DNA from 3 places in the Amycolatopsis sp. FDAARGOS 1241 genome. Region 2 is predicted to be linked to each of the others. Evidence: riboswitches for the same ligand, from Rfam matches in the RefSeq annotation. Region 2 holds a riboswitch; each other region holds the start of a gene.

Region 1 (9,613 bases), 2.2 Mb from region 2:
GGCCGAAGCTCGCCGGTGCACTGGAGCTGGAGTCCGGGCTCAACGACGCGCCCGCGTACATCGCGGTGGTCGCACTCGCGTCGGTCGCCACATTGGACTGGACCCTGCCGCTGTTGGTCGTTTACGAACTCGCCGCGGGCCTCGCACTGGGTTTGCTGTTCGGGTGGCTGGGCGCGATGGCGCTGCGCCGGGCGGCGTTGCCGGCCACGGGGCTGTACCCGCTCGCGACGGTGGCCGTGTGCATCCTCGCGTACTCCTGCGGCCAGCTGGCGCACGCGTCCGGCCTGATGGCCACCTACGTCGCCGGGCTGGTGCTGGGCAACTCGCGGCTGCCGCACCGCTCCGACACGCTCTCGTTCGCCGAGGGGCTCGGCTGGCTCGCGCAGATCGGGCTCTTCGTGCTGCTCGGGCTCTACGCGTCGCCCGGCCGGATCCTCGAGGCGCTCGTCCCCGGGCTCGTCGCGGGCGCGGTGGTGCTGCTGCTCGCCCGCCCGCTGTCCGTGGTCCTCTCACTGCTGCCGTTCCGGCTGCCGTGGCGGGAGCAGACGTTCCTGTCGTGGGCCGGGCTGCGCGGGGCGGTGCCGATCGTGCTGGCGCTGATCCCGCTGTCGCAAGGCGTGCCGGGGGCGGAGCGGCTGGTCGACGCCGTGTTCGTGCTGGTCATCGTGCTGACGCTGCTGCAAGGTGCCACGCTCGGGCCGTTCGCGCGGCTGCTGGGTCTTGCGAAGCCCTCCGAAGCGCACGAGATCGAGGTCGACGCCGCGCCACTGGACGAGCTCGGCGCCGAGCTGCTGCAGGTGCGCATCCAGAAGGGTTCGAAGCTGCACGGCGTCTACGTGTCCGAGCTCCGCTTGCCCGCCGGCGCGACGGTGAGCCTCGTGGTCCGCGGCGGCCTCGGGTTCACGCCGCAGAAGACCAGCCGCCTGCAGGAGGACGACCAGCTGCTCGTGGTGACCACGGCCGGGGTGCGCGAAGCGACCGAGCGGCGGATCCGCGCCGTCGACCGGGCCGGGCGCCTCGCGCGCTGGCGCGGTGAGCTGGGGCGGTGACGCAACCGGGTCACCGCAGGGCGGCGAGGACAGGTTCGAGCTTCTCCGGCGGGTGCCACAGCGGTAGCCGCAGGTGGGTCCGGAAGCCGTCGTAGGCGGAGAACGCGGGCCCGGGCGCCAGTTTCACGCCCGCGGCGAGGGCGCGCTGCGCCAGTCGCACGGCGTCCTCGCCGGTGTCGGCCCACAGCCCGGTGCCCCCGGCCGGCCGCGTCCAGCGCCAGCGCGGGAACAGCCGGCCGAGTACGTCCACAGTGGACCCCAGTCGATCCGTGAGCAGTGTGCGGCGTGCTGCCCGGGCTTGCGTGATCTTGCGCAGCAGCCCCGCCGCGACGAGCTGGTCGACGACCGAGCAGCCGAGGTCGATCGCCTTGCGCGCCTCGGTGAGCCGCGTGATCGTCGGCGCGTCCGCGCGAAGCCAGCCGATGCGCAGCCCGCCCCAGAACAGCTTCGACGCGGTGCCGATGCTCACCAGCAGCTCCGGTGGCACGTGCGCGGCCAGCCCCGGCGCCGGAACCGGGCCGCTGAACACCAGGTCGGCGCTGCTGCGGTCCTCGACCGTGCGCAGCCCGGCGGCGGTCACCAGCTTCGCGAGCTCGGCCCTGGCGGCGGCGGGCATCCGCTCGCCGGTCGGGTTGTGCACCGACGGCTGGCAGTAGAGCAGCGCGGGGGAGCGGCGCAGTGCCGCCCGCAGGTGGCCGTGGTCGATCCCGTCCGCCGTCCAGCGGATGCCCCGCAGGCGCGTGCCGGCGCCCGCGAACGCCTCGAGCGCACCCCGGTAGCTCGGCTCTTCGACCACGACGAGGTCGCCGGGCGTGACCAGTGTGTGCGCTACGAGCCAGACGGCCTGCTGGGCGCCGGCGGTCACGAGGACCTGCTCCGGGGTGGTGGGCACGCCGTCGTCGGTGAGCAGCCGCGCGATCATGGCGCGCAGCCGCGGGATGCCGGCGGGGAAGTAGCCGTCGGTGCCGAGGTAGGGCTCGAGGTCGGCGGGGCCGAGCGCGGCGAGTGCGCCGGCCGTCAGACCGGTCCCGGGGAGGGCCCCGCTGGACAGGTCCGCCGGGGCGGGTTCGGCGCCGGTGAACGACACCAGCCGCCCGCCCGCCACGCCCGGGCCACCGGGCTGCCGGCGCCGGACGCGCGAGCCCGAGCCGGGCTCGGCCGTGAGCCGACCGCCCGCGGCGAGCTGCTCGTACGCCGTGGTCACGGTGCCGCGCGCCACGCCGAGCGCACGGGCGAGCGGCCGTTGCGCGGGCAGCACTGCGGCTTCCGGCAGCACGGCGGAGTCGACCAGCTCGGCCAGCGTGGTGGCGAGCGCGGCCGGCAGCGTCGGGCCGCAGCCGCGCCACGCGCCGAGCAGCCGGGCCAGTTCCGCCGCCGCGACCCGGTGCACGTGGACCACCTCCACCTGCCAGTTTGGACCACTTCGGCGGAAGCGGCCCATCGGTTGCGGGCCCGGCTGGGCCACCATGGCCGGCATGGCCACGGTCTGCCTCGTCGGCACCCTCGACACGAAACGCGCCGAATACGACTGGCTCCGCACCCGGCTCGAGGTCGACGGCGTGCACACGCTGCTGGTCGACGCCGGGTCCTCGGGTTCCGAGGGTGCGGACGTGCCTGCCGAGGAGGTCGCGCGCGCCGCCGGGGCGAAACTGGAGTCGCTGCGCGGCGACCGGGGCCGGGCCGTGGAGACGATGGCGCGTGGCGCGGCGGTGGTCGTGCGGCGGCTGTTCGACGAGGGGCGGGTCGACGGCGTGCTCGCGGTCGGCGGCTCCGGTGGCTCGTCGATCGCCGCGGCGGTGATGCGGGAGCTGCCGGTGGGCGTGCCGAAGCTGCTCGTGTCGACGATGGCGTCCGGCGACGTGCGCCCGTACGTGGGTGAAACCGACGTGACGCTGATGTACTCCGTGGTCGACATCGCGGGTCTCAACGCCGTGTCGACGACAGTGTTCGGCAACGCGGTGGCCGCGATCGCCGCCATGGCGCGCCGCCGCGACGAAGGCGTTCCGGTGCCGGAGCGGCCGGTGGTCGCGGTGACGATGTTCGGCGTCACCACCCCCGCGGCCGACGAAGCCCGCGCCGAGCTGGCGGGGCTGGGTTATGAGGTGCTCGTGTTCCACGCGACCGGCTCCGGCGGGCGGGCGATGGAGAAGCTCGTGACCGACGGCCTCGTCGCCGGTGTGCTCGACCTGACCACCACGGAGCTGGCCGACGAGCTCGTCGGCGGCGTGCTGTCCGCCGGCCCGCACCGACTCGAGGCCGCAGGGCGCGCGGGCGTTCCGCAAGTGGTCAGCGTGGGGGCGCTCGACATGGTCAACTTCGGGCCGGCCGACACCGTCCCGGAGCGGTTCGCTGAGCGGAACCTGTTGGTGCACAACCCGACTGTCACGCTCATGCGCACGACGCCCGAGGAGACCGCGCAGCTGGGCACGCTGCTCGGGCGCAAACTCCGGGCCGCTCGCGGACCGGTGTCGGTGCTCCTGCCTCTCGGCGGAGTGTCCGCAGTGGACGTTCCCGGCGGGCCGTTCCACGACCCGGCCGCCGACGCCGCGCTGTTCACCGGCCTGACCGAAGAGCTCGCCGGGTCCGCGGTTTCCGTGCAGCGGCGCGAAGAGGCCATCAACGACCCCGGGTTCGGGGCGGCCGCAGCGCGCGAGCTGCACCGGCTCATCGGCGAGAGGAAGTCCTGACGTGGACCGCGCGGAGGCGCTGGCCCGGCTCACCGCCGCGGTGGCCGGAGGACGACCGGTGATCGGTGGCGGCGCGGGCACCGGCCTGTCCGCCAAGGCGGCCGAGGCCGGCGGCATCGATCTGCTGATCATCTACAACTCCGGGCGCTACCGCATGGCCGGGCGCGGTTCACTCGCGGGGCTGCTGGCCTACGGCGACGCCAACGGCATCGTGGTCGACATGGCGCGCGAGGTGCTCCCCGTCGTGCGGGACACGCCGGTGCTGGCCGGTGTCAACGGCACCGATCCGTTCCGGCTCATGGGCCCGTTCCTCCACGAGCTGAAGCGCCTGGGGTTCGCCGGGGTGCAGAACTTCCCTACGGTGGGCCTGATCGACGGCGTCTTCCGGCAGAACCTCGAGGAGACCGGCATGGGGTACGGCCTGGAAGTCGACCTCGTCGCGCTCGCCCGCGAACGCGACTTGCTGACCGCGCCCTACGTGTTCGACCCGGGGCAGGCCGAGGACATGACCCGCGCGGGCGCGGACGTGCTCGTGCCGCACCTCGGGCTGACCACGAGCGGCACGATCGGCGCGCGCACCGCCGTGTCGCTCGACGAGGCCGCCGCCCGCGTGCAGGAGATGCACGACGCCGCCAAGCGGGTGAATCCCGACGTGCTCGTGCTGTGCCACGGCGGCCCGATCGCCGAACCCGCGGACGCCCAGTACGTGCTCGACCACACCGACGGGGTGGTCGGCTTCTTCGGCGCTTCCTCGATCGAACGGCTCCCGACGGAGCGCGCGATCCGCGAGCAGACGGAGGCCTTCCGCGCGGTGCGGCGGTGATCGTCTCCGTGTGAGCGCCGTCTCAGCTCACCGGACACCTCTGGCGTCCCGCCGCTTCGTTCGGTTACCTTCTGAGTCAGGTCATGAGTGCCAGCGTCAAGCCCCGGCTAGCTGGCCGGCAACCCTCCTACCGCGGTGGGGTGCCCCGGGTGAGGACCAGGCCGGTCGCGCAGCGCGACGGGCAAGCGCGGGCCCCTCGCCGGGGGTCCCCGGAACGCCGAGGAGGCACCGTCATGACTCTCGCCCTCGATCGCACCGCTGAATCCACCGAAACCGTTGGTGCGCAAGGGATCCCCGCGGTCGCCGGTGCCGCGCTGCGGGTGCCGCTGGTGACCGGGGACGAGATCGGGTACGCCAACCTCGACCACGCGGCGAGCGCGCCGTGTCTCGACGCGGTGCGCACGGCCGTCGACGAGTTCCTGCCGTGGTACGCCAGCGTGCACCGCGGCGCGGGGTTCGCTTCGCAGGTCTCGACGCGGCTTTACGAGCGCACGCGCGACATCCTGAGCCGGTTCGTCGACGCCCGCGGCACCGACACAGTGGTGTTCACCCGCAACACCACGGATTCCTTCAACCTGCTGGCGCGGTCGTTGCCGCGCAAGACTTCCGTCGTCGTCTTCGACACCGAGCACCACGCCGCGCTGTTGCCGTGGCGCGGTCCGAACGTGCACCGCGTGAGCCTGCCGCGCACGCGCCTCGCCGCGGTGTCCGTTGTGGACGAAGCGCTCGCGGCGTGCCCGGAGGGCCCGCGGCTCGTGGTCGTGGCCGGAGCGTCCAACGTGACCGGTGAGCTGCTGCCGGTGGCCGAGATCGCCGCCGTGGCCCGGAAGCACGGTGCCCGGGTGGCGCTGGACGCCGCGCAGCTCGCCCCGCACCGCCGTGTTTCCCTGCGGGAGCTCGACGTGGACTACGTGGCGCTCTCGGGCCACAAGTTGTACGCACCCTTCGGAGCCGGCGCGCTGATCGGCCGCGGCGACTGGCTGCGCGCGGCGGAGCCGTACCTGGCCGGCGGCGGTGCGACGAAGCTCGTGACCGAAGACGCCGTCGTGTGGAACACCGGCGCGGAGCGGCACGAGGCCGGCTCGCCCAACACCGTCGGGGTGTACGCGCTCGGCGTCGCGTGCGAGCAGCTGGCGGCGAACTGGGCCGCGGTGGGTGAGCACGAGGCGGCGCTGCTGGAGCGGCTGCTCAAGGGCCTGGCCGGCATCCCCGGCTGTGCCGAGCTGCGCCTGTTCGACGCCCCGGTGGACCGCGTGGGCACGGTGAGCTTCGTCGTCGATGGCTTCGAACCCGGCTGGCTCGCCGCGGTGCTCTCGGCCGAGTACGGCATCGGCGTGCGCGACGGCGCGTTCTGCGCCCACGTCGCCACCAAGCGCCTCATCGGCACGACCGGGCGCGAAGGGCAGCAGGCGGTGCGCGTGAGCCTCGGCCTCGGCAGCACCGAGGAGCACGTCGACCGGCTCGTGCTGGCGCTGCGCCAGCTCGTCGCGCGCGGCCCGCGCTGGGAGTACGCCAAGGTCGACGGCCGGTGGGCGCCGGTCGGCGACCCGCGCGAGCTGCCGCCCTTCTGCGCCTGAGTCCGCACTGGTCGGCACGCCCCGGCACTCGTGGAGTGCGTGAACGGGCGTCGGGGAGAGTGCCGGTCGCCGGGACGTGGACAATGGAGCCGTGAGCACCGAGCCCTCCTCGTCCGAACCCGGCCTGTCCGAGGCCGCCACCCAGCCCGCCGAAGCACCCGAACCGGCGGCGGCCGGTGACGCGACCCCGGCCGAAACCCCGCTCGAGCAGGCGGGCGAGTCGGCGCCGCTGCTGCCGAAGCGCCGGGTCGGGCTGGTGTTCGCGGTCGCGGTCGTGATCTGGGTGATCGACCTCGTGTCGAAGAACCTCGTGGCGGCCAATCTCGAGGGCAAGGAGCCGGTGCGCATCCTCGGCGGCCTCATCTACCTGCAGGTGATCCGCAACGCCGGCGCCGCGTTCTCCATGGCCACCGGCATGACATGGGTGCTCGCGCTGATCGCGGCGGCCGTGGTGGTCGCCATCGTGTGGCTTTCCCGCCGGCTGCGGTCCGTCGGCTGGGCGATCGGCCTGGGCCTCGTGCTCGCCGGCGCGCTCGGCAACCTCACCGACCGCATCTTCCGCGCGCCCGGCCCGCTGCGCGGCCACGTCATCGACTTCATCTCCGCCTTCGCGCCCAACGGCGAGGGCTTCGCGATCTTCAACATCGCCGACTCCGCGATCTGCGTCGGCGGTGCGCTCATCGTCCTGCTCTCGCTGCTGGGCAGGGACTACGACGGCACCACGACCCGGAGCAAGAAGAAGGCCGGGGAAGCTGCGTGAGCGCCCGGATGCTGCCCGTCCCGGACGGGCTCGACGGCATGCGCGTGGACGCCGGGCTGGCCAAGCTGCTGGGCCTTTCGCGCACCGTGGTGGCGGAGCTGGCCGAGTCCGGCGACGTGCTGCTCGACGGCAGGCCCGCGGGCAAGTCCGACCGCCTGGCCGCCGGTGGCCTGCTCGAAGTGACGCTGCCCGACCCGGCGGCGCCGGTGCAGGTCGTGGCCGAGCCGGTGGAGGGTATGAAGATCCTCCACGACGACGACGACATCGTCGTGATCTCGAAGCCGGTGGGTGTCGCCGTGCACCCGAGCCCGGGCTGGACCGGCCCGACGGTCGTCGGCGGGCTCGCGGCGGCGGGCCTGCGCATCGCGACGTCCGGCGCGGCCGAGCGCCAGGGTGTGGTGCACCGCCTCGACGCCGGCACCACGGGTGTGATGGTCGTGGCCAAGAGCGAGCACGCGTACACGGTGCTCAAGCGGGCGTTCAAGGAACGCACCGTCGACAAGGGCTACCACGCCGTGGTCCAGGGCCACCCGGACCCGATGCGCGGCACCATCGACGCACCCATCGACCGCCACCCGCGCCACGACTACAAGTTCGCCGTGGTCGCCGGCGGGCGCCCGAGCGTGACGCACTACGAGGTGGTGGAGGCGTTCCGGGCCGCGTCGCTGGCGCACGTGAAGCTCGAGACCGGCCGCACGCACCAGATCCGCGTGCACTTCTCCGCGTTGCGGCACCCGTGCGTCGGCGACCTGACCTACGGTGCCGACCCGGTGCTGGCCCGCCACCTCGGCCTCTCCCGGCAGTGGCTGCACGCCCGCACGCTCGGCTTCGCGCACCCGGCCGACGGCCGCTGGGTCGAGTTCGAAGCCGAGTACCCCGACGACCTGGCCCACGCGCTCGAGGTCCTGCGCGAGGAGAGCTACTAGCCCTCGACCGTCCAGGTCAGCGACCGCTCGTCCGGCTCGGGCCGCGGGCTCCAGCGCACCGAGACGACGCGGACCGCCTCCGGGAGGACGTACACGGTGTGGCCGCCGAGCGTCTCGCCCGGCCGCACGCCGATCTTGTGCGGCGGCCGGGAAGTCAGCGACACGGGCGCCTTGGCGACGGTCGTGCCGTCGGCCGTGACGAGCTCCAGGTAGTTGTCGGGCAGCGACGCGAACGGGATGGCGCCGCGGTTGGTGATCTCGGTGTGCACCACGACCGCCCGCTCGCCTTCTTCGAGCCGGTAGCCGGCGGCGCCGAAGAGGAAATCGGCCGGGTCCTGCACCTCGAGCAGCTGGATGGTGAGCTGCTCGCCTTCGAGGCCCTGCGCCGGGAGCGGCTCGCCGATCCGGCCGTGCTTGCCCTCGGCCGGGCCACCGCGGCGCTGCCCGTCGCCGCGCGCCCAGGACGCGGTCTGCGGCACGCCCCACGTGCTGAGCACCGGGTCCGGCGCCGGGCCGGGCTGCGCTGCGAACTGTCCGGACGGCACGCCGTACGGACCCGAGGGCGCTCCATACGGTCCCGAAGGCACGCCGCGCACCGTCCCGGACGGTCCACCGTGGACGGACGGAGCCCCACCGGAGGGCACCGGTTGTCCGGCCGGCCCTGGCGCCGAGCCCGCCCCCGGGGGCGGTCCGGAGGGCAGCCCTGTCCGGGCTTGCGGCCCGGGCCCCGCCGGCATCGCGTGCTGCGCCTGGAGCATCGGCCCGCTCGGCGGCATCCCCGCCGGAAACACTTGCCCCGCCGGCACACCGGGCTGCGGGCCGTGCGGCGCACCCGGCTGCGTCGGGGGACCGGGGCGACCGCCCGGCCCCACGACCGGCATCCCGCCCGAAGGCGGCGCCTCCTGCCACGAAGCCGGCGCCCCCGCGATCGCCGCCCGCAGCCCCGCTGGATCGCTCTCCACGCCGACCAGCAGCGGCAATCCGCTGCCGGACAACGAGACCAGCCGGTACGCGACCTCGCGCGGATCCATGCCCACCTTCGCCGCGAGGTCGTGCACGGCCGTCGTCCCTGCCTCGGCGAGGGCGGCGAGCAGGCGAACATCCACGGGATCGGTCACGGCCACCCGTTGAACGCTACCGGCCGCGCCCACCCCGGCGGGCCGGCCCCGCGCTCGCGTCGCCCGGTCCGGTGGGTGGCGCGCGGTCCGCGGACCCCGCGTGGGTGAGTCACCGCGAAACCGCGGGAGCGGCCGCGGCGCCGCGTGACCGGAACGGTTCGATCCGGCCGTTCACCATGTGTGAACGGGACGCTCGTGCCGGAACGACACCCCGAGCCCCGGTCTCCATTAGGGTCGGCAGCGCATGGCACCACGAACCCCGGGAGTCCGCACCCATGACCGTCGTCACCGATCTGGCCGACGAGCTCGTCGACGAGCTGTTCGGCTTCGAGCCGCTCTCCGCCGCGATCCTGGGCATCAAGCCCGACGCGCCGGGGCTCGGCGATCCGAGCGCCGCCGCCGAAGCCGCTTACCGCGGACGGCTCGCGGGGTTGCTGGAGCGGGCGCGGGCGGTCCCGGCCGACGACCTCGACGCCACCGACCGCGTCACGCGCGAGGTCGTGATCAACTCCATCGAGGGCAAGCTCGACTTCATCGACACCCGGTTCGCCGAGTTCACCGTGACCGACCTGTTCGTCGCGCCCGCGGCCGGGCTGCTGTCCGCCCTGCCGATGGTCCCCGTGCTGCCGGGCACCGCCGACGTGCACCTCGGCCGGCTCGCCGAGATCCCGGA
Region 2 (9,613 bases):
CTCCACCACCGTCTTGCCGAGACGGCGCTTGGCGAACGCCATCAGCTCCACGGTGTCGCGCGGCGGCGGCACGTCGGCGATCAGCGCCTCGGCCGCTTCGACCCGGTAGCGCGGCTTCGACGACCGTGCCTGCGGCCCCCGGCGCAGCCAGGCCAGCTCCTTGCGCGCCAGGTTCTGCCGCTTCTCCTCGGCCGTCGCGGCCAGCCGCGCGCGCTCAGCGCGCGCGAAGATCCAGTCGGCGTAACCACCTTCGTACTGTTCGACGCGGCCGTTCGCGACCTCCCACGTGAGGCTCGCGACGGTGTCGAGGAACCACCGGTCGTGGGTCACGACCACCACGGCGATGCGGCGCGCGAGCAGGTGGTCGGCGAGCCAGCGCACCCCCTCGATGTCGAGGTGGTTGGTCGGCTCGTCGAGCACCACGAGATCGAGCTCTCCGGTGAGCGCCGCGGCCAGCGCGACGCGCCGCCGTTCGCCACCGGACAGGTTCGTGGTCGGCGTCTCCAAACCGATGGCGGTGATCCCGAGACCATCCACAATGGACCGAACGCGCGCGTCGGCGGCCCACTCGTGCTCGGCGCCGTAGCGGGCCAGCACGACGTCGCCGACCGTGCTGCCCGGCGGCAGCTCCGTCCGCTGCGTGACGACCGCCATGCGCAGGTCGCGCACGTGGCTCACCCGGCCGGAATCCGGCTCAGTCAAGCCGGACAGCACTTCCAGGAGCGTGGTCTTGCCGCCGCCGTTGAGGCCGACGACGCCGATGCGCTGGCCGGCCGCGACACCGAGCGAAACACCGTCCAGCAACGGTTTCACGCCGTACGACTTGCTCACCGACTCCAGGTTGACCAGGTTGGCCATCCGCTTCAGCCGATCCTTTCCACAGTGGACTCGATACTCACGCGTGCACGCGCGGGGGCGCGTTGCGCGGGGCGTCGTCGCCGCCCACGACGCGCGCGCCGGGCACCGGGCCGTGGGCGACGCGCACCGTGCGGCACACGCCGGCACCTGACAGCTCCGCGGCCACCTCGACCGCCGTCTGCGCGTCGGCGCAGAGGAAAGCGCACGTCGGCCCCGAGCCGGACACGCAGCCGGCGAGCGCGCCGGCATTCACGCCGGCACGCAACGTGCGGCGCAGGCCCGGCCGCAGCGAAACGGCAGCCGCCTGCAGGTCGTTGCCCAGCAGCAGCGCGAGCTGGCGCGGATCACCCGACGCGAGGGCCTCGACCACGGGGGTGTGGGAGCCGATGCGCGGCGGGTTGCCGTCGACGCGCAGCCGGTCGAGCTCACCGAACACCTTCGGCGTCGACAGGCCTTCGGTGTCGAACGCGAGCACCCAGTGGAACGTGTGCCGCGACAGCACGGGCACGAGCTGCTCGCCGCGGCCGGTGCCGAGCGCGGTGCCGCCGTAGAGGGCGAAGGGGACGTCGCTGCCGAGCTTGCCGGCGATGGCGGCGAGCTCGTCGCGCGTCACGTCGAGCTTCCACAGCGAGGCCAGCCCCACGAGCGTCGCGGCCGCGTCGGCGCTGCCGCCCGCCATGCCGCCGGCGACCGGGATGCCCTTGCGCAGCACGATCCGCACCTTCGGGTCGGTGCCCTCCTGGCGGCCGGCGTAGGACGAGAGCTCTTGGGCCGCGCGCCAAGCGAGGTTGGTGGCGTCGGCGGGCACCGAGCCCTCCCCCTCGCCGTACACCTCGAGCCCCGGTTCTTCTGTGGCGGCGACGGTCACCTCGTCCGTGAGCGAAAGCGCCTGGAAGACGGTGACCAAGTCGTGGTAACCGTCCTCGCGCAGGTCACCGATGGCCAGGTGCAGGTTGACCTTGGCCGGGACCCGGACGGTGACTGGTGGTGGTACGACGGCGAGCACCTGTCCAGCCTACGTGGCCTGGGCAGCGGGCTCCCCACCAGGAGAAAACAGGCGTTTTCAGGACAGCTGTCCCGAAGAATCGGACACGGGACCCCGAAGTACCGGACGCGGGTCCGGGGCGACGCGGATGGGCCCCTCGGCACGTGTCCGAGGGGCCCTTCCCGTACTTGCGTCAGGCGGCGACGGCCGCGCGCACCGGCTGGGCCACGTGCGCGCCGCGGTCGGCGATCCACCCCAGGGCGGCGTCGGAGCGCTCGCCGCGCAGGCCGATGCGGAACCGCGCGATCGGCGTGTCGCCGATGCGGGTGATCCCGCCCCCGATCGTGGCGACCTCCACGTCGAAGCGGCCGGCCGCCTCGGGCAGCAGGGCGCCGACGGACGCGAAGCCGATGAGGATCACGTCGGCGGAGCGGTCGTACTTCGCGGCCTGCGCTCGGGACGTCTCGATCGCCGGCAGCACGGCGTCGGCGATCCAGCTGCCGGGCTCGGCGATCAGGTCCAGCACGTGCCCGCGCTCGAGGACGGCCCCGTGGTCGAGCACCGCGACGTCGTCGCAGACGCGGCGCACGACACTGGCGTCGGGAGTGGTGACGAGCACCGTGGTACCCAGCTCCGCGCGCGCCCGGTCGAGCACGGCGAGCACGGCACCGGCCTCCTCCGGAGCGATGCCCGAGGTCGGGTCGTCGGCGAGCAGCACGGCCGGGCCGGCGGCGAGCGCCTTGGCGACGGCGACGCGCCGGAGCTGGCCGGCCGTCAGGTCGCCCGGCTTCTGCGCGGCGCGCGCCGTGAGGCCGACGAGGTCGAGCAGGGAGCCGACACGGCTCTTGCGTTGCGGGCCGTCGACGCCGAGCTGCTCCAGCGGCGTCGCGATGTTGCCGGCGACGGTGCGCTCGGCGAGCAGCTCCGGCTTGGTGCCGACGACACCCAGCTGGCGGCGGACCTCACGCAGCCGGCGGCCGTCGAGAGCGGCGGTGTTGAGGCCGTCGAGCCGAACGACGCCGCGGTCGGGGCGCTCCTGCAGCGCGATGCAGCGGGCGAGGGTCGACTTGCCGGAGCCGGCCGGGCCGACCACGCCGAAGAGGGAACCGGCCTGCACGTCGACGCTCACGTCACGCAGCGCGGGAACCGGATTTCCATTGGTGGCGAAGGATTTGGACACGTTTTCGACAGTGATCACGAAGATGCTCCTGGCAGTGGGCGCAGCACCGTTCCCGGGCGCGCCGGACGTCACCGAATAACCGTCCTTTTCGGACGGTGTGCGAAAAGGCGGAAGAAGATCAGATGTTCGCCATGGAGCGTCGACACGCACATACCGTGCGGCGACCTTCGTCAACGACACGCCGCCGGGTCAACAGGAGCGGGCGGGCAACCCTCTTCATCGGTAACAGCCTCCATCGGTCCTGGCTGTAGCACCTGCCCTGCCGGAGGGTGGTTGCTGCGACTTCGTCGAGCCAGGTCTCTCAGTCGCTCGGGATGGACGTTCTGAGTAAAGCCGATCCCATTGGGTGAACGCAAGCGCGTTGGTGCAGATCACACGAGTGGTGGTGCCCGGATACCGGGACACGCGCCGCCACATCGTGGGCGGGGATCGCTCCGTCCCCGAATTGCTTCCGAGCGAGAACACCGACGCCCATCTCCACTGTGGACGCACGATTTTCTTGGCCCAGAGGGCTTTTGGCCGACTATCTCCCACTGCCGGACGACGCTGCGTCGGCTGACGGCCCGGCGAAGTAGTTCGCCATCACGAGACACCTCGTCTTCCCAACCGGACAACCGTCCTGCTGGCGGGGCGCCGGCAGGCGTCCGTCACACGACTCTGTGATACAACCGTATCGGATACACTTGTACCACCATGCCGCGCCGGACCGACCACGAGCAGCGCCGGCGCGAGATCGCGTCGGCGGTTTGGCGCATCGCCGCGGACCTGGGGCTGGAGGCGGTCAGCATGCGCGAGGTCGCGGCCGAGGCGGGGGTGTCCCTGCGGCTCGTGCAGTACTACTTCGAGACGAAGCACAACCTGCTCGTGCTCGCCCTGCGCTACCTCCACGAACGCGGCGAGCGCCGGGCGCAGGCCCGCATCGCGGCGCAGCTGGACCAGAGCGTGCGCGGAGTGGTGCGGACCCTGCTCACCGAGCTGCTGCCGCTGGACGCCGAACGCGAACTCTCCCTGCGCGTCCACCGCGCCTATTTCAGCCGCACCCACAGCGACCCACAGCTCGCGCAGGCCTTCGTCCACGACGAGACGCCGATCGAAGACCTCGTCACCAGCCTGCTGCGCCGCGCCGTGCTCCCGCCGGGCACGCAGCCCCGGCTGGAGGCGAACCTGCTGGTCGCCGGCCTCACCGGCCTCGGCCTCGACGTGCTCCACGGCCGGTTCACGCCGGACGAGGTCCTCGTCACGCTGGACTACCACCTCGACCGCCTGTTTCAGGCTTGAGCGGCGATCCTCGCGAAGTCCTGGACGGCCAGCTGCTCACCCCGCGTCTTCGGGTCGATCCCCGCGGCCGCGAGGAGTTTCCCGGCGCGGTCGGCGGATCCCGCCCAGCCGGCGAGCGCCGCCCGGAGCGTTTTGCGGCGCTGCGAGAACGCCGCGTCGACGACGTCGAAGAGGCGCTGGCGGTCGATGTCCGAAACGGCCGGGCCGCGTTCGAAGGCCACCAGTGACGAGTCGACGTTCGGCACCGGCCAGAACACGGACCGCGGCACGGCGCCAACCTTGCGCGCCGGGCCGTACCAGGCGAGTTTGACGCTCGGCACGCCGTAGATGCGGCTGCCGGGGCCCGCGGCCATGCGGTCGGCGACCTCGGTCTGCACCATCACCAGCCCCCGCGCGAGCGACGGCAGCTCGGCGAGCAAGTGGAGCACGACGGGCACCGCGACGTTGTACGGCAGGTTCGCCACGAGCGAGACCGGTGAAGCTGGCAAATCGGCCGAGCTGATCCGCAGCGCGTCGGCGCCGACGACGGTCAGGCGGTCGGCGGCCTCAGGAGCGCGTTCGGCGGCGGTGCACGGCAGGCGATTCGCCAGGACGGGGTCGATCTCGACCGCGACGACCGACGCGCCGGCGTCCAGCAAGCCCAGCGTCAGCGAACCCAGACCGGGACCGACCTCGAGGACGACGTCCCCGGGCCCCACCCCGGCCAGCTCGACGATGCGGCGAACCGTGTTGGGGTCGTGCACGAAGTTCTGGCCGAGCTTCTTCGTCGGCCGGACGTCGAGCTCTTCGGCCAGCGCGCGGATCTCGGCAGGCCCCAGCAGTTCAACCACCGGAGAAGCCTACCGAGCTGCCGCGGAAGGGGAGGAACTCAGGCCCGCTGGCCGCACACCGGCCAGGCGCTGTAGCCGCCACGCGCGTCGCGGACCTTCTCGGCCACCGAGATCTGCTGGGCGCGGGTCGCCTGGCTCGGGAGGGACGCGTACTGGTCGCCGCCGTAGGCGTCCCAGGTGCGCTTGTCGAACTGGAGGCCGCCGTAGTAGCCGTTGCCGGTGTTGATGGCCCAGTTGCCACCCGACTCGCACGCCGCGATGCGGTCCCACGCGGAACCGTCGCCGATGGCGGGGTCCGGCGGCGTCTTCGTGCCGACCTTGATGATCTTCGCCTTGGCCTCGACGAGGATCTTGACCGAGACCTGCTCGCGCGAGACCTCTTCGCCGTTCTTCTTGGTGACCTTGTAGGTGACCATCTTCTGGCCCGGCGTGCCCGGGTCCTGAACGGTGGTCTGGCCCTTCATCAGCGTCGGGTCGTCGACCTTCTGCACGTCCGGGTCGATGGTCTCCTGCTGGTTGACCATCGAGACGCCCATGCGGCTGATGTGGACCTCGGCGCCGTCCTTGAGCGAGACGTCGAGACCACCCTGGACCGCGTCGTCCGGGCCGAGGCTCATCTTGAAGTCGGAGAGGAACTCCTTGGTGGTCACCGCGTTGGTGGTGATCTGGCGCGGCGCGTTGGTGCCGTCGAACAGCGTGATGTGCTTGAGGGTCTTGACCTGCACGGTCGAACCCTGCAGCGGCAGCTCGCCGCTGCCCGGCATCGACGTCCACGCGCCCTGCGACATCAGGTCGCCCATGCCCAGCTGGGTCATGGCCTCGCCGAGGGTGGTCGCGCGCACCCACGAGGGGCGGGCCACGCCGTCGACGACCAGGTTGAGCTGGCGGCCGCGCTCGAGCTTGATGACGCCGCCGTCGCCGACCGCGGCCTGCGGGGACGGCGAGAGCGAGTCGTGGGCGCCGACGGACAGGCCGGCGTCCTCGAGGACCTCGCCGACAGTGTCGCCGTAGCTGTGGACGGTGCGCTCCTGGCCGTCGACGTCGACGGTCACGCTCTTGTTCATCGCCAGCGCCGCGGCACCGCCGCCGCCGACGGTGATCATGACGGCGAGCACGGCGCCCTTGAGGAACCGGCGCTTCCAGGTGCGGGTGGCTTCGCGCAGGCCTTCCTCGACGGCGACCTTCTTGGTCTCCGGAGCGGCGGTGCGGTCCTCGGCCACCTCGTCCGGGAGGGACAGCGGCGGGAGCATGGTGGTCTCGGCGTTGATCAGCCGGATCAGTTCGTCGACGTCGACGTCGATCTCGGCCATCAGCGCGTCGGCGTCGGGGCCGAGTGCGACGAGCACGTCCTGCTCGGTCACGTACAGCTCGTCGGAGAACTCGAGCTCCCCGTACGCGGTGTCCTCGAGCTCGCGGTCGAGCACGGCCACCGAACCAGCGGAAGTGAAGTAGGGGCTGTCCGCGCTATGGCGCGCGCCACCCTGCCGACTACCAGTCACCGGGTCGTTCCCTTTCCCAGGGCAGGAAGTGTCGCCACTACCCGTCCTTCGTCGCGACGCACCGCTCGGTGCGCCTCTCAAGTCCGACACCCCCAGCCAGCGCCATCGTCACGGTTCCGAGTCGTACCAACCTCGGTTCCGCTTCCCCGACGTGCACTGACGTGACTGTGGGCGTATCAGCCGGCATCCGCCTTCGCGGTACCGACCGGCACGATCACGGGACAGTAACGGAGGTCGCCGGGTTGCGCAAACACCCCCCGGAGTGTCGTGACCTGTGTCACTCGGCAGTGTGGGCGATCAAGCTCCCTGAACGTCGCAATCCGTGCAACCCCTTGTGACAGCGTGAAATCAAGCCCCGGGCAAGTGGTACACCCGCTCGGCCGTGGTCCGGACCGCATCGGCGACCTCGTGAACGGCTTCGCCCCTGAGCGCCGCGAGGTGCCGGACGGTGTAGGCGGTGCAGTAGGGCTCGTTCGGGCGCCCACGGAACGGGTGGGGCGTCAGGAACGGCGCGTCGGTCTCGGCGAGGTACTGGCCCGCCGGGGCGAGCCGGGCCGCCTCGTGGAGGGCGCGGGCGTTCTTGAACGTCACCGTGCCCGCGAAGGACAGCACGTAGCCCTTTTCGAGGCAGCGGCGCGCGATGCGTTCGTCGCCGGAGAAGCAATGGAAGACGACGGTGTCCGGCGCGCCCTCTTCGTCGAGGATGCGCAGTACGTCCTCGTGGGCGTCGCGGTCGTGGATCATCAGCGTCTTGCCGAGCCGCTTGGCGAGGTCGATGTGCCAGCGGAACGCGTCTTCCTGCGCGTCGTGCGGCGAGTAGTCCCAGTAGTGGTCGAGGCCCGTCTCGCCGACCGCGACCACGCGCTCGGCGGCGGCCAGACGCTCCACTTCGGACTTTTCGGCGTCGCCGAAATCCTTGGTGCGCGTGGGATGCAGGGCGACGGCCGCGAACACGCGCGGGTCCCACGTGGACGCGTCGACGGCCCAGCGCGCCGCCGCGAGGTCGTCGGCGACGGTGACCACGCGGGCGACGCCGGCCCGTTCGGCGCGGTCGACCATCGCGGTCACGTCGGCGGCCGTCACGGCCCCGCACGCGTCGAGGTGGGTGTGCGCGTCGACCACGGCGGCCGGGAGGCGGTCGGGGATCGGCGGCAACTCGCGCTTGTCTTCACCCATGCCCCTGAAACTACTGCGTCGCGAAGCGACTCCGTTGAGGGCGGTGGGGGTAGGCAGGCGGAGTTGCGTGGCACGCAGAAGGGCGCCCCGGGGTGTCCCCAGAGCGCCCTTCTGCACCGCGACAGTGTTACTTGATGATCGGCGCCCACTCGGGGCCGTCTTCACCGAGCTTCGGGTCGAGCTTCGTGAACAGCGGCGTCGGCTTCGGCAGCGGACGGCCGACCTCGATCGGCTTCGACTCCCACTTGGCCTGCTCACCCGCGTAGTCGCCGGTGAGGATCGGGTTGATCCGGCCGGGGATGTCGAGGTCCTCGACCTCCTGCAGCTCCGGCTGCGCGGCCCACACACCCGTGCCGCCGAGGGCCTCGTGGACCTTCTGCGCCGAGTGCGGCAGGAACGGCGTCAGCAGCGTGTTGGCGTCGGACACGACCTGCAGCGCGGTGTGCAGCACGGTGTCGCGCCGGGCCGGGTCGTCCTTGAGCTTCCACGGCTCCTGGTCCGACAGATAGCGGTTCGCGGCCGTGACGACGCGCATGGCCTCCGAGGCCGCCGCCTTGAAGCGCGAGCGGGCGAGGTGGGCGCCGGCGGTGTCGAACGCCTTGCGCGAGAGCTGCTTGAGCTCCTCGTCGGCCGGCGCGGGGGCGTCCGGGCGCGGAATGGCGCCGACGTTCTTGTGCGCCATCGAGATCGACCGGTTCACGAGGTTGCCCCACTCGTTGGCCAGCTCGAAGTTGGTGCGGCGGACGAACTCGTCCCACGTGAAGTCGGTGTCCTGCGTCTCCGGACCCGCCACGGAGATGAAGTACCGCAGCGCGTCGGGGCCGAACTCGCGCAGGAAGTCGTGCACGTAGATCACGGTGCCGCGCGAGGTCGAGAACTTCGAGCCGCTCATGGTGAGGAACTCGCTCGACACGATCTCGTCGGGCAGGTGCAGCTTGCCGTACTTGCCGGGCTCGCCGCCATGGTCGCCGTCGCCGTTGTGGCCGAGCAGCAGCGCGGGCCAGATCTGGGCGTGGAAGGTGATGTTGTCCTTGCCCATGAAGTAGTAGGCGCGCGCGTCGGCGTTGTTCCACCACTCCTGCCACGCGTCGGGCTGCCCGGTGCGGCGGGCCCACTCGACGCTGGCGGAGAAGTAACCGATCACGGCGTCGAACCACACGTAGAAGCGCTTGAGCGGCTGGTCGCGCCAGCCGTCGAGCGGGATCTTCACGCCCCAGTCGAGGTCGCGCGTGATCGGGCGCGGCCGCATGTCGTCGATCAGGTTCTTCGTGAAGTTGAGGACGTTCGGCCGCCAGTCGGTCTTCGTGGCCAGCCAGTCGCCGAGGGTCTTGGTGAACGCCGGCAGGTCGAGGAAGTAGTGCTCGGTCTCCACGAACTTCGGCGTCTCGCCGTTGATGCGCGAGCGCGGGTTGATGAGCTCGGCCGCGTCGAGCTGGTTGCCGCAGTTGTCGCACTGGTCGCCGCGCGCGGCCTCGTAACCGCAGATCGGGCAGGTGCCCTCGACGTAGCGGTCGGGCAGCGTGCGCCCGGTCGACGGGCTGATCGCGCCGCGCGTGGTCTTCGGCACGACGTAGCCGTTGCGGTTGAGCGCGAGGAAGATCTGCTGCGTCACCTCGGCGTGGTTGCCGGTGGTGGTGCGCGTGAACAGGTCGTAGGACAGGCCGAGACCGCGCAGGTCCTCGTCGATCTGGCGCGTGTACTTGTCGGCGGTCTGCTGCGGGGTCAGGCCCTCCTTGTCGGCCTGGACGGTGATCGGGGTGCCGTGCTCGTCGGTCCCGGACACCATGAGGACCCGGTTGCCGGCCAT
Region 3 (9,613 bases), 1.7 Mb from region 2:
GTCCCTGCCCCGCGGACGAACCGCGCCTGTGGCCCAACGTCACCGCCGGCGCGCTCGGCGGCCGCGCCGACCTCGTCGCCGGTATCGGCTGGACCGCGCGCGACGCGTGGTGGTCGCTCACCGGCGACCCGCGCGTCTGGGCCGACCTGCACCACGTCGACGCCGTCGTGCTCGCCGTCGGCAGCATGGACACCCTCCCGTCGCCCCTGCCGACGTACCTGCGGACCGGTCTGCGCTACCTCCGGCCCGACGGCTTCCGCCGCTCCGTGCGCGCCGCCTACCTCGCCGCCCAGCCCCGGCTTTCGGTCGCCTTCCGCGGCCGCCCCGCGGTACTGCCCGCGAAGCTCACCGTGCACCACCTCGACCTCGCCGTGGAGGCGTTGCGTGTGCTGCGCCCCGAGCTGCCGATCTTCGGCGTGCTCCCGTCGGTGCACCGCGCCGGCTCCTACGGCGGCGTGCACTCCGCCCGGCCAGGTGCCGCCGCGGCGACGGCCGCGTGGGCCGCGCGCGCTGCCGTGCCCCTGCTCGACCTCGCCGCCGTCGTGGGCGACCACGTGCTCAGCGGCGCCGGCAATCCGGACGGCATGCACTGGGGCTGGGCGGGCCACGAAGCCGTGGGCCACGCCATGGCGGAGCTGATGACGCCGGCTTTGCACCCTGGCGACGTAGGCTGACGGCGTGTCGGTCGCTGTGGTCACGGACTCCACCGCCCACCTGCCGGAGGGATTCGCCGACCGGCACTCGGTGCGGGTGGTGCCCCTGCACGTCCTCGTCGACGGCGCAGTCTCCTACGACGGCACCGACATGGGCCCCGCCGCGCTCGCCGAAGCGCTGGGGGAGCGCAAGATCGTCACCACCTCCCGGCCCACGCCCGCCGAATTCGCGACGGTCTTCCGCGCCGCCCTCGACGAGGGCGCCGACTCGATCGTCTCCGTGCACCTGTCCAAACAGCTCTCCGGCACCTGGGAAGCCGCGGTGCTCGCCGCCCAAGAGGTTGGTCAGGACCTCGTCCGCGTCGTCGACTCGCGCACCACGGCGATGGGCCTCGGCTTCGCCGCGCTCCACGCCGCCGTGGCCGCCGCCGCGGGCAAGTCACCCGCCGATGTCGAGGCCGCTGCCGTCGCCGCCGCCCGCAGGTCCTCCACGCTCTTCGTGGTCGAGACCCTCGAGCACCTCCGCCGAGGCGGCCGCATCGGCCCCGCCGCCGCGCTGCTCGGCACCGCGCTCGCCGTCAAGCCGGTGCTGCACATGTCCGAAGGGCGCATCCTTCCGCTGGAAAAGGTGCGGACCATGAACCGCGCCATGGCCCGCCTGGTCGAGCTCGCCGTGGAGGCCGCCGGCGAGGGGCCCGTCGAGCTCGCCGTGCACCACCTCGCCTCGCCGGAACGCGCGGTCGAGCTCGCCAACCGTCTGGAGGAAGCCGTTCCCGGCTGCGAGGGCGGCTGCGTGGTCTCCGAACTCGGCGCCGTGATCGGCGCCCACACCGGGCCGGGTGTGCTCGGCGTGGTCGTGCAACGCGCGGGCTGAGCCGGCTGCATCCGCCGCGCCGGCGTGATCGTCTGGTGCGCACCACAGCGTTTCCGGCCCGAGCACCGAGCTTCCTGATCCGGCAAGGAATCCCGAGCCGGCCGCGTCAGTTCCGCCCGGTCGTGAAGCCCGCGAGGAACAACTCCAGCCACCGTGCCCGCACCGCGGGTTCGACGTCCGTCGGCGCTGTCCGGAGGAGCAGGTGGAAGTCGTCCGCCGTCACGTCGTCGCGAAGGCGGCCGTCGCGTTGCGCGGCCTCGCTCAGGCGGTCATCGCGGACCGGCTGCGGCTCTCCTGATCGGGCGTCAGGTACTCGGCGCCGACGTCCTGCGCCGCCGCCTTCACCGCCCGTTCCGCGGCGGCCGCCTCCACGATGTGGCTCACCAGAGCCGAGATCTCGCTCACCGCGTCGGCCCCACCGGCCACTCGCACCGCTGACGCCTCGACGGCTTCGGTGAGCACTTCGCTGTGCTCGCCGATCACCGCCGTGACGAGGCCGGTTTTCGTCGGGAAGTGGCGGTAGAGCGTGCCGACGGCGCCCCCCGCGGCCTCGGCGATCGTGTCCATCGTGACATCGGGACATCGGGGCCGAGCCGGGTGATCTGGTCCCGCGCCGCGGCGAGGATCTTCGTGCGGTTGCGCACCGCGTCGGCGCGCGGCGGGCGGGACGGTTCCATCGGCTCTCCGGGATCAGCTCGCGACGGCCCTCGGGATCAGGGCGTCGAAGGCTCGGCCGGGCAGGACCCGGCGCAGGAAGATCAGGGGCTTCGCGCCGAAACCCGCGGCGTAGTGCGTTCATGGCCGACGTGAGGTGGCAGCCTTCGAGACGGTCTTCGCGATCACCGCCGGCTGCGACATCAGCCGAGCGTTGACGCCTGAGGTCATTCCCTTCGCGAGTTTCCCCGCCACGTCCTGGTACGGACCTTCGCCCGAGACCTCCAAGAGGTGCCGCATCGCGGTGTCGCCCAACTCTGCGGCGATCCCGCCGGGCACGACCACGACCACGTCGATCCCGAAGGGCGGCACCTCCATCCGCAGCACGTCGGGCAACCCCTCCAGCGCGAACTTCGTGCCGTGGTACCACGCGCCCATCGGGGTGTGGATCTTGCCGCCCATCGAGGAGATGCTCACGATCCGACCGCAAACGAGTGGTGCTCGTGCGTCACCACCCACCGGCCGCGCTCCTTGCGCAGGCCGATCGTGAGCCGCAGCCGCTGCTCCGGCGGGTCGTTCGGTGTGCCGCACCAAAGCAACGCCCAGGCGAAGGCCACGTCGTCGCCGGCCGTCACGTCCAGTTCGAGGATCGTGAACGTCGCCCCCTCCCGCTGCCACACGAAGAAAGGCGGCCACGTCTCGCGGTACGCGTCGATCCCGCGCACGCCTTCGTGCGGTGGCGCGACGTCGAACATGACGATGTCGTCGGAGTGATCGGCGAGCACGCCGCCGAGATCTCCCGTGTGGACGGCACTGGCCCAGCTCTCGATCACGGTGCGGATGTCGGACTCGTCGCTCATGGTGGTTCCCCCTCGGGTCGCTCTGGCGCGGTGATGGCGGCCAGCATGGCACCGCGGCCCGACCGGAACCGTCGATCGAGGGCTCCGGACGGGCAGTTGTCCACAAGGGGTGGGTTATCCACAGGCGGCCCGATTCGCTCTCGCGGCCGGTGTTGATCAGCGCCTAGCGTCGCACGTGTGTTCGAGCAGACTGCCCGTGACCCGGGCCCTCCCGTGAACGCCAGGCTCGCCTGGCTGGCCGACCAGCTGTCGGCGGGCCCGCGCACCGTCGGGCCCGGCGGCCGCCTGGTGCGGCGCTGGCTGCCGGGTGGCACCGACCCCGCACACCCGGGCTTGCCCGGCCTGCTGCGGAGTCCTCGGCTGCTCGTCGTGGCCGGCCTGGTGGTCGTCGTCGCGCTGATCGCGGCCGGGTTCGCCGTGTTCAGCGGATCGCCGCGGCTGGAGGTCGCGCCGGCGCTGCCGAGCGCGAAGGCCCACCCGCCCGCGGCGGCGGCGCCGTCCACCGAGAAGCTCGTGATCAGCGTGATCGGCCACGTCCGCACTCCGGGGCTCGTCACCGTCGCGGCCGGCTCACGCGTGGCCGACGCACTCCGTGTCGCCGGCGGCGCGGACCCGGGCACGGACCTGTCCGGTCTGAACCTCGCCCGCAAACTCACCGACGGGGAGCAGCTCGCCGTCGGCATCACCGTCGCACCGTCTGCACCTGCGGGCGCGGGCGCGGCACCGGGCAAGCTCGACCTCAACGCGGCCACGCCCGAACAGCTCGACACCCTCCCTGGCGTCGGTGAGGTCACCGCCGGCCGCATCGTCGACTGGCGCACGCAACACGGCGGCTTCTCGAGCGTCGAGCAACTGCGCGACGTCGACGGGATCGGCGAGAGCAAGTTCGAGAAGTTGCGCGAGCAGGTGACGGTCGGATGAGCCTCGTGGAGCGGGAGTTCGTACCGGCGTGGCGGAACCACGACTTCCGCCTCGTCCCGGCGGCGTTCGTCGCGTGGGGCGGGACGCTCGCGGGACTGCGACTCGGCTGGTGGGCGGCCGGGATTTCCGGCGCCGTGGCGGTGTTGCTGTCGGCCGTGATGCTCGCGCGGCGGCGGACCCGGTGGGTGGGTGCGGCCGGTGCGTTGCTGGTGCTTGGTCTCGTCGTGGCGCTGCCGACGGCCTGGCGCATCCGGTCGGCGGAGCAGGACGTGCTCGCCCAGGCCGCCGCGCGCGGGATGACGGTCACGCTGCGCGTCGAGGTCACCGAACGGCCGCGGCCGATCCACAGCGCCGGGTACGCCGACCAGCAAGCTGGTACGCGTTCCGTGGCCATCGACACCCGTGTTGAAGCGGCTACTGTGGACGGTCGCCCGCTGGACTCCGCTGGGCGGGTTCTGCTGCTCGCCCCGGTGGCCGGCTGGGGCGGCTTGCTGCCGGGACAGGAAGTCACCGCGTTGGCGAGACTCGCACCCACGCGGGGCGGTGAGCTGACGGCCGCGGTCGCCTACCTGCGGGGCCCACCGGTCGACGTGACCGCGGCGCCTTGGTGGCAGCGCGCGGCGGCCGCGTTGCGAGCGGGCCTGCACGAGCTGTGCGCCGTGCTCCCGGAGGAACCGGCCGGTCTGCTGCCCGGGCTGGTCCTCGGCGACACGAGTGCGTTGCCGCAGCAGGTCGAGCAGGAGTTCACGGAATCGGGGCTCACCCACCTGATGGCCGTGAGCGGTGGGAACGTGGCGATCATCTGCGGAGCCGTGCTGTTGCTGTGCCGACTGCTGCGGATCGGGCCCCGGGTGTCGGCAGTGGCGGCCGGCCTGTGCCTGTGTGGCTTCCTCGTGCTGGTCGGCCCGGCGCCGAGCGTGCTGCGCGCCGGGGTGATGGGCGGGGTGGCGCTGCTCGCGCTGGGGCTGGGCCGCCGCGGGTCGGCGTTGCCGGCGCTGGCGTTCTCGGTGTGCGTGCTCGTCGCGTGGGACCCGGTGATGGCGGCGGACTTCGGGTTCGCGCTGTCGGTGTTCGCGACGGCGGGGCTCGTGCTGCTGGCTCCGCGGTGGGCGGATTCGCTGGTGCGCAGGGGAGTTCCGCCTGGGTACGCCGAGGGGATCGCGGTGCCGCTCGCGGCGTTCGTGGTCACGGCACCGGTGATCGCGGGCATGGCGGGCACGGTCAGCCTGGTCTCGGTGGTCACGAACGTCCTCGCGGCGCCGGTCGTCGCGCCGGTGACCGTGCTCGGCGTGCTGGCGACCGTCGTCGGGCCTTGGTGGCCCGGCGCGGGGCACGTGCTGGTGCACCTGGCCGATCCTGAGGCCCGCTGGCTGATCACCGTCGCACGGCACGGTGCCCGGGCGCCGGGCGCGGTGCTGACGTGGCCCGGCGGGTGGTGGGGCGGGCTGTGCGCGGCGGGACTGCTCGTGCTGGCCGTGGTCGCACTCAGGTTCCGGCGGGCGCGAATCCTCGTGGCGGTGGCGCTCGTGGTCGTGCTGCTGCTCGTGGTTCCCGCGCGGGTGCTCAAACCCGGCTGGCCGCCTGGGGGCTGGGCGATGGTCGAGTGCGACGTCGGGCAAGGCGACGCCGTCGTGCTGGCCACCGCAGAGCCCGGCCGCGCGGTGGTCGTCGACACCGGGCCGGAGCCGGGACCGGTGGATGAGTGCCTGCGGCGGCTCGGCGTCGACCGGGTGCCGTTGCTGGTGCTCAGTCACCTGCACGCCGACCACATCGGCGGGCTGTCGTCGGTGTTCGAGGGCCGGGCGGTGGGGGCGATCGCCGTCGGGCCCGGGCGGGCGCCGGCGTGGGCGTGGCAGCAGGTGTCGGAGGAGGCGCGGACGCGGCACGTGCCGTTGCTGGAGCTGAGCGAAGGGCAGCAGCTCGAGTGGCCGGGGCTGTCGCTGGATGTGCTCGGGCCGCGGTACGTCACCGCGCGCTCGGCCGCCGAGCAGGACGGCACGGCGATCAACAACAGTTCCGTGGTGCTGCGGGCGACCACGTCCGCGGGGAGGGTGCTGCTGACGGGAGACGTGGAGCTGGCCGCGCAGGCCGATCTGCTGGCCGAGGGGGTGGATCTGCACGCCGACGTGCTGAAAGTGCCCCACCACGGCTCGCGCTATTCGCTGCCGCAGTTCCTCGCGGCCGTGGGGGCGCGGGCGGCGATGATCAGCGTGGGCGCGGGCAACGGCTACGGGCACCCGGCGAAGTCCACAGTGGACGTGCTGGGAACGTTGGGCGTACTGGTCACGCGGACCGATGTGGACGGTGACACGGCCGTGCTGCCGAGTGACGGCGGGCCGGTCGTGGCCCGCCGGGGTGAGCCCCGTGGGCCGCCCCGGTAGCGGAGCGGCCCACGGGCCCGGTGGTCAGCGGCTCAGTAGCCCAGCGCCTTGCTGACGGCTTCGGCCGAGGGCGGCACCGTCGCCTTGGGGCCGATGCGGCCTTCGACGGCGTCGAGCGTCTTGAGGCCGTCGCCGGTGATGAGCAGGACCGTTTCGGCGTCGGGGTCGAGCTTGCCGGTCTCCACGAGCTTCTTCGCGGTCGCGACGGTGACGCCGCCGGCGGTCTCGGTGAAGATGCCCTCGGTGCGCGCGAGCAACCGGATGCCCTCCACGACCTCTTCGTCGCTCACGTCTTCGATCGCGCCACCGGTGCGGTTGACCACGTCGAGCACGTAGGGGCCGTCGGCGGGGTTGCCGATGGCGAGCGAGCGGGCGATCGTGTCGGGCTTCACAGGCTGGACCACGTCGTGGCCGGCGCGGAAAGCGGCCGAGACGGGGGAGCAGCCGGTGGCCTGCGCGCCGAACACCTTGTAGGGGCTGGCTTCCACGAGACCGAGCTGGCCGAGCTCGCGGAAACCCTTGTCCACCTTGGTCAGCTGCGAGCCCGAGGCGATCGGGACCACGATCTGCTCCGGCAGACGCCAGCCGAGCTGCTCGGCGACCTCGTAGCCGAGTGTCTTGGAACCTTCGGAGTAGTACGGGCGGACGTTCACGTTCACGAACGCCCACTTCGGGTGCTCCCCGGCCAGCTCGGTGGCGAGGCGGTTGACGTCGTCGTAGTTGCCGTCGACGGCGACCAGATCGCCGTCGTACACCGCGGTGGTGAGGATCTTGGCGCGCTCGAGCGACTTGGGGATCAGCACGACCGACCGCCAGCCGGCGCGGGCCGCGGCGGCGGCCGTCGCGTTGGCCAGGTTGCCGGTCGAGGGACAGGCGAGCACCTCGAAGCCGAACTCGCGGGCCGCGGCCAGCGCGACGGCGACCACGCGGTCCTTGAAGGAGTGCGTGGGGTTGCCGGTGTCGTCCTTGACCCACACGGTCTTCAGGCCGAGGGCCTTGGCGAGCCGGTCGGCCTTGACCAGGCGGGTGCCGCCGGGTTCGGTGTTGGGGATCTGTTCGACGGTCGAGGGGACGGGAAGAAGCTTCTTGTAGCGCCAGATGTTCTTGGGGCCGGCCTCGATGTCCTCGCGGCGCACGCGGCCGAAGTCGTACGCGACCTCGAGCGGCGAGAAGTCCTCGGCGGACACGAACTCCGGGGCGAGCGGCTGCCGGTGGCCCTCTTCCTTCGACACCAGTTCGACAGCAGGACCGAGATCCAGGGTCTTCTTGGTGGAGGACGTTCCGAGGGTTGCGGTCATCGCGAGGTTCCTTTCCTCATCTGTCCCGCCGAAGCGGGCCGGAATTGGCACCGTGGTCGTCAGCTATCCCGCAAGTTCGGGAAGACAGGCTGTACGCCGGTTGCCGGGGCTTCTTCGGGCCGTTCCCTCTGCCCCTCTGGATGAGCGGTCTTCTGTTGTCGGCGCGCCGCTGTGCTTTTGTGGACCGTGGCTTTTGTGGACCGTGCTTTCCGCGGACCGTGCGCTGCCTCGGGTACACCGTACGACATGGCGATCACCTGATGCCACGGTGGCGGCGCACATCACCGGAGCAGGCGCGTCGGCGAACGGGTGAGAAGATGGCGGGGTGACCACCGCACCCGCGCCGCTGCACCTCGTCCTCGGCGAGGAAGAACTGCTCATCGAGCGGGCTGTCCGCGCCACGCTGGACGCCGCGCGGGCGAGTGACCCGACGGCCGAGATGACCCGCAACCGGGTGTCCGAACTCACAGCTCCCCTGCTTGCCGAACTGGTGAGTCCGTCACTGTTCAGCGAGGGGCGGGTGATCGTGCTCGACTCGGCGCAGGACATTTCGCAGGAGCTGGCCGACGCGGTGCTGGCGTACCTCGCGTCACCCGCCGACGGGGTCGTGCTCGTGGTCGTGCACAGCGGTGGCGGCCGCAGCAAGGCGGCCAAGGCCTTGCCCGCGGCGCTGAAAAAGGCCGGTGCCGAGATCACCGAGTGCCCGAAGCTCACGAAGCCCGCCGAGCGCGAGTCGTTCGTGCGCAACGAGGTGCGCCGCGCCGGCGGCAAGATCGACCCGGGGGGCGTCATGGCGCTCCTCGACTCCGTCGGCTCGGACCTGCGCGAGCTGTCCTCGGCGGCGACGCAGCTCGTCGCGGACACCGGGGGTGTGGTCGATGAGCAGGCGGTGCGCCGCTACCACACCGGCCGTGCCGACGTGACCGGCTTCGCGGTCGCCGAGAAGGCCGTCGCGGGTGACCGCGCGGCGGCCCTGGAGTCGCTGCGCTGGGCCATGCAGCTGGGCGTCCCGCATGTCCTCGTCGCCGACGCCCTCGCCGACGCGGTGCGCACGATCGCCCGCGTCTCCGCCGCCGGCCGTGGCAACCCGAATCAGATGGCCGGTGAGCTGGGCATGCCGCCGTGGAAGATCCGCAAGGCCCAGGGCCAGGCCCGCGGCTGGGGCCAGGACGGCCTCACCGCGGCGATGCAGGTGGTGGCCCGCCTGAACGCCGAGGTCAAGGGCGTCGCGGCCGACGCGGACTACGCACTGGAACGCGCGGTCGTCGAGGTCGTCACCGCCAAGGGTGAACGCTGACGGCCGCTTGAGGCGCGTCCCGGCTCGCGAGCGGCCGGACGACCACCGCGAGGTGCGAGTGGGCACCTTCGGTCGCCACACGCGAGCTGCGGTGGCCGGGGCCGCTGGGCAGCGGCGGGGCTCGCCCGCGCGAGTCCAGGTGCTTGCGATCGGAACGACGCAAGACGAGGTAAGTGGTGTGCTGGCTTGCCGGTGTCTGGAAGGCCACTGCGAGGTCGTACGCCGCTGGGGCTTTCGGCCGCCACGTGCCAGCTGCGATGGCAGGGCCGCTGTGGCAGCCGCGGGGCCCGCCCGCGCGAGCCGAGGTGCTTGGACCGGAACGCCGCAAGAAGAGGCACGTCGTGCGCCGGCTGGCGGGTGCCTGGAAGACCACCGCGAGGTCGCACCCGGCTGGGAGTCGGGCCGCTGCGAGCCGCGATGGCAGCGGCCGCTGTGGCAGTTCCGGGACCCGCCCGCGCGAGCCGAGGGTGCTTGGACCCCAACGCCGCAAGAAGAGGCAAGTGGCGTGCCGTCACCGCGAGATCGTGCGCCGCTGGGGCCTCTGGCCGCCATCTGCGAGCCGCGATGACAAGAGCCGCTGTGGCAGCGGCGGGCCTCCCCCGCGCGAGCGGAGCGTGCTCGCGAACCGAACGCCGCAAGACAAGGGAAGTGGTGTGCCGGCTCGCGGGTGCCTCA

The links. Region 2 has a riboswitch for S-adenosylmethionine ahead of I6J71_RS02900 (methionine ABC transporter ATP-binding protein). Riboswitches for the same ligand answer to the same signal wherever they lie in the genome.
Region 1: it holds a riboswitch for S-adenosylmethionine, as region 2 does, so the genes downstream of both, I6J71_RS13770 (aminotransferase class V-fold PLP-dependent enzyme) here and I6J71_RS02900 (methionine ABC transporter ATP-binding protein) in region 2, are expected to answer to the same signal.
Region 3: it holds a riboswitch for S-adenosylmethionine, as region 2 does, so the genes downstream of both, thrC (threonine synthase) here and I6J71_RS02900 (methionine ABC transporter ATP-binding protein) in region 2, are expected to answer to the same signal.

The regions. Positions count from the first base shown of each region.
Region 1 is NZ_CP069526.1:2,772,619-2,782,231, forward strand. Features, by position in the region: gene I6J71_RS13750 (potassium/proton antiporter) at 1-1,049, shown strand, start outside; gene I6J71_RS13755 (PLP-dependent aminotransferase family protein) at 1,060-2,550, opposite strand; gene I6J71_RS13760 (Tm-1-like ATP-binding domain-containing protein) at 2,525-3,736, shown strand; gene I6J71_RS13765 (phosphoenolpyruvate hydrolase family protein) at 3,738-4,559, shown strand; SAM riboswitch class IV at 4,639-4,753, shown strand; gene I6J71_RS13770 (aminotransferase class V-fold PLP-dependent enzyme) at 4,793-6,136, shown strand; gene lspA (signal peptidase II) at 6,228-6,896, shown strand; gene I6J71_RS13780 (RluA family pseudouridine synthase) at 6,893-7,822, shown strand; gene I6J71_RS13785 (AsnC family protein) at 7,819-8,946, opposite strand; gene I6J71_RS13790 (DUF885 family protein) at 9,216-9,613, shown strand, end outside.
Region 2 is NZ_CP069526.1:583,951-593,563, reverse strand. Features, by position in the region: gene I6J71_RS02910 (ABC-F family ATP-binding cassette domain-containing protein) at 1-858, opposite strand, end outside; gene I6J71_RS02905 (4-(cytidine 5'-diphospho)-2-C-methyl-D-erythritol kinase) at 896-1,864, opposite strand; gene I6J71_RS02900 (methionine ABC transporter ATP-binding protein) at 2,037-3,041, opposite strand; SAM riboswitch class I at 3,253-3,344, opposite strand; gene I6J71_RS02895 (TetR/AcrR family transcriptional regulator) at 3,717-4,301, shown strand; gene rsmA (16S rRNA (adenine(1518)-N(6)/adenine(1519)-N(6))-dimethyltransferase RsmA) at 4,292-5,131, opposite strand; gene I6J71_RS02885 (resuscitation-promoting factor) at 5,170-6,555, opposite strand; gene I6J71_RS02880 (TatD family hydrolase) at 6,979-7,806, opposite strand; gene metG (methionine--tRNA ligase) at 7,934-9,613, opposite strand, start outside.
Region 3 is NZ_CP069526.1:2,237,102-2,246,714, forward strand. Features, by position in the region: gene octT (diglucosylglycerate octanoyltransferase) at 1-674, shown strand, start outside; gene I6J71_RS11055 (DegV family protein) at 679-1,527, shown strand; gene I6J71_RS11060 (TetR/AcrR family transcriptional regulator) at 1,789-2,094, opposite strand; gene I6J71_RS11065 (SDR family NAD(P)-dependent oxidoreductase) at 2,323-2,658, opposite strand; gene I6J71_RS11070 (nuclear transport factor 2 family protein) at 2,655-3,041, opposite strand; gene I6J71_RS11075 (ComEA family DNA-binding protein) at 3,219-3,962, shown strand; gene I6J71_RS11080 (ComEC/Rec2 family competence protein) at 3,959-6,343, shown strand; gene thrC (threonine synthase) at 6,376-7,641, opposite strand; SAM riboswitch class I at 7,655-7,788, opposite strand; gene holA (DNA polymerase III subunit delta) at 7,967-8,938, shown strand.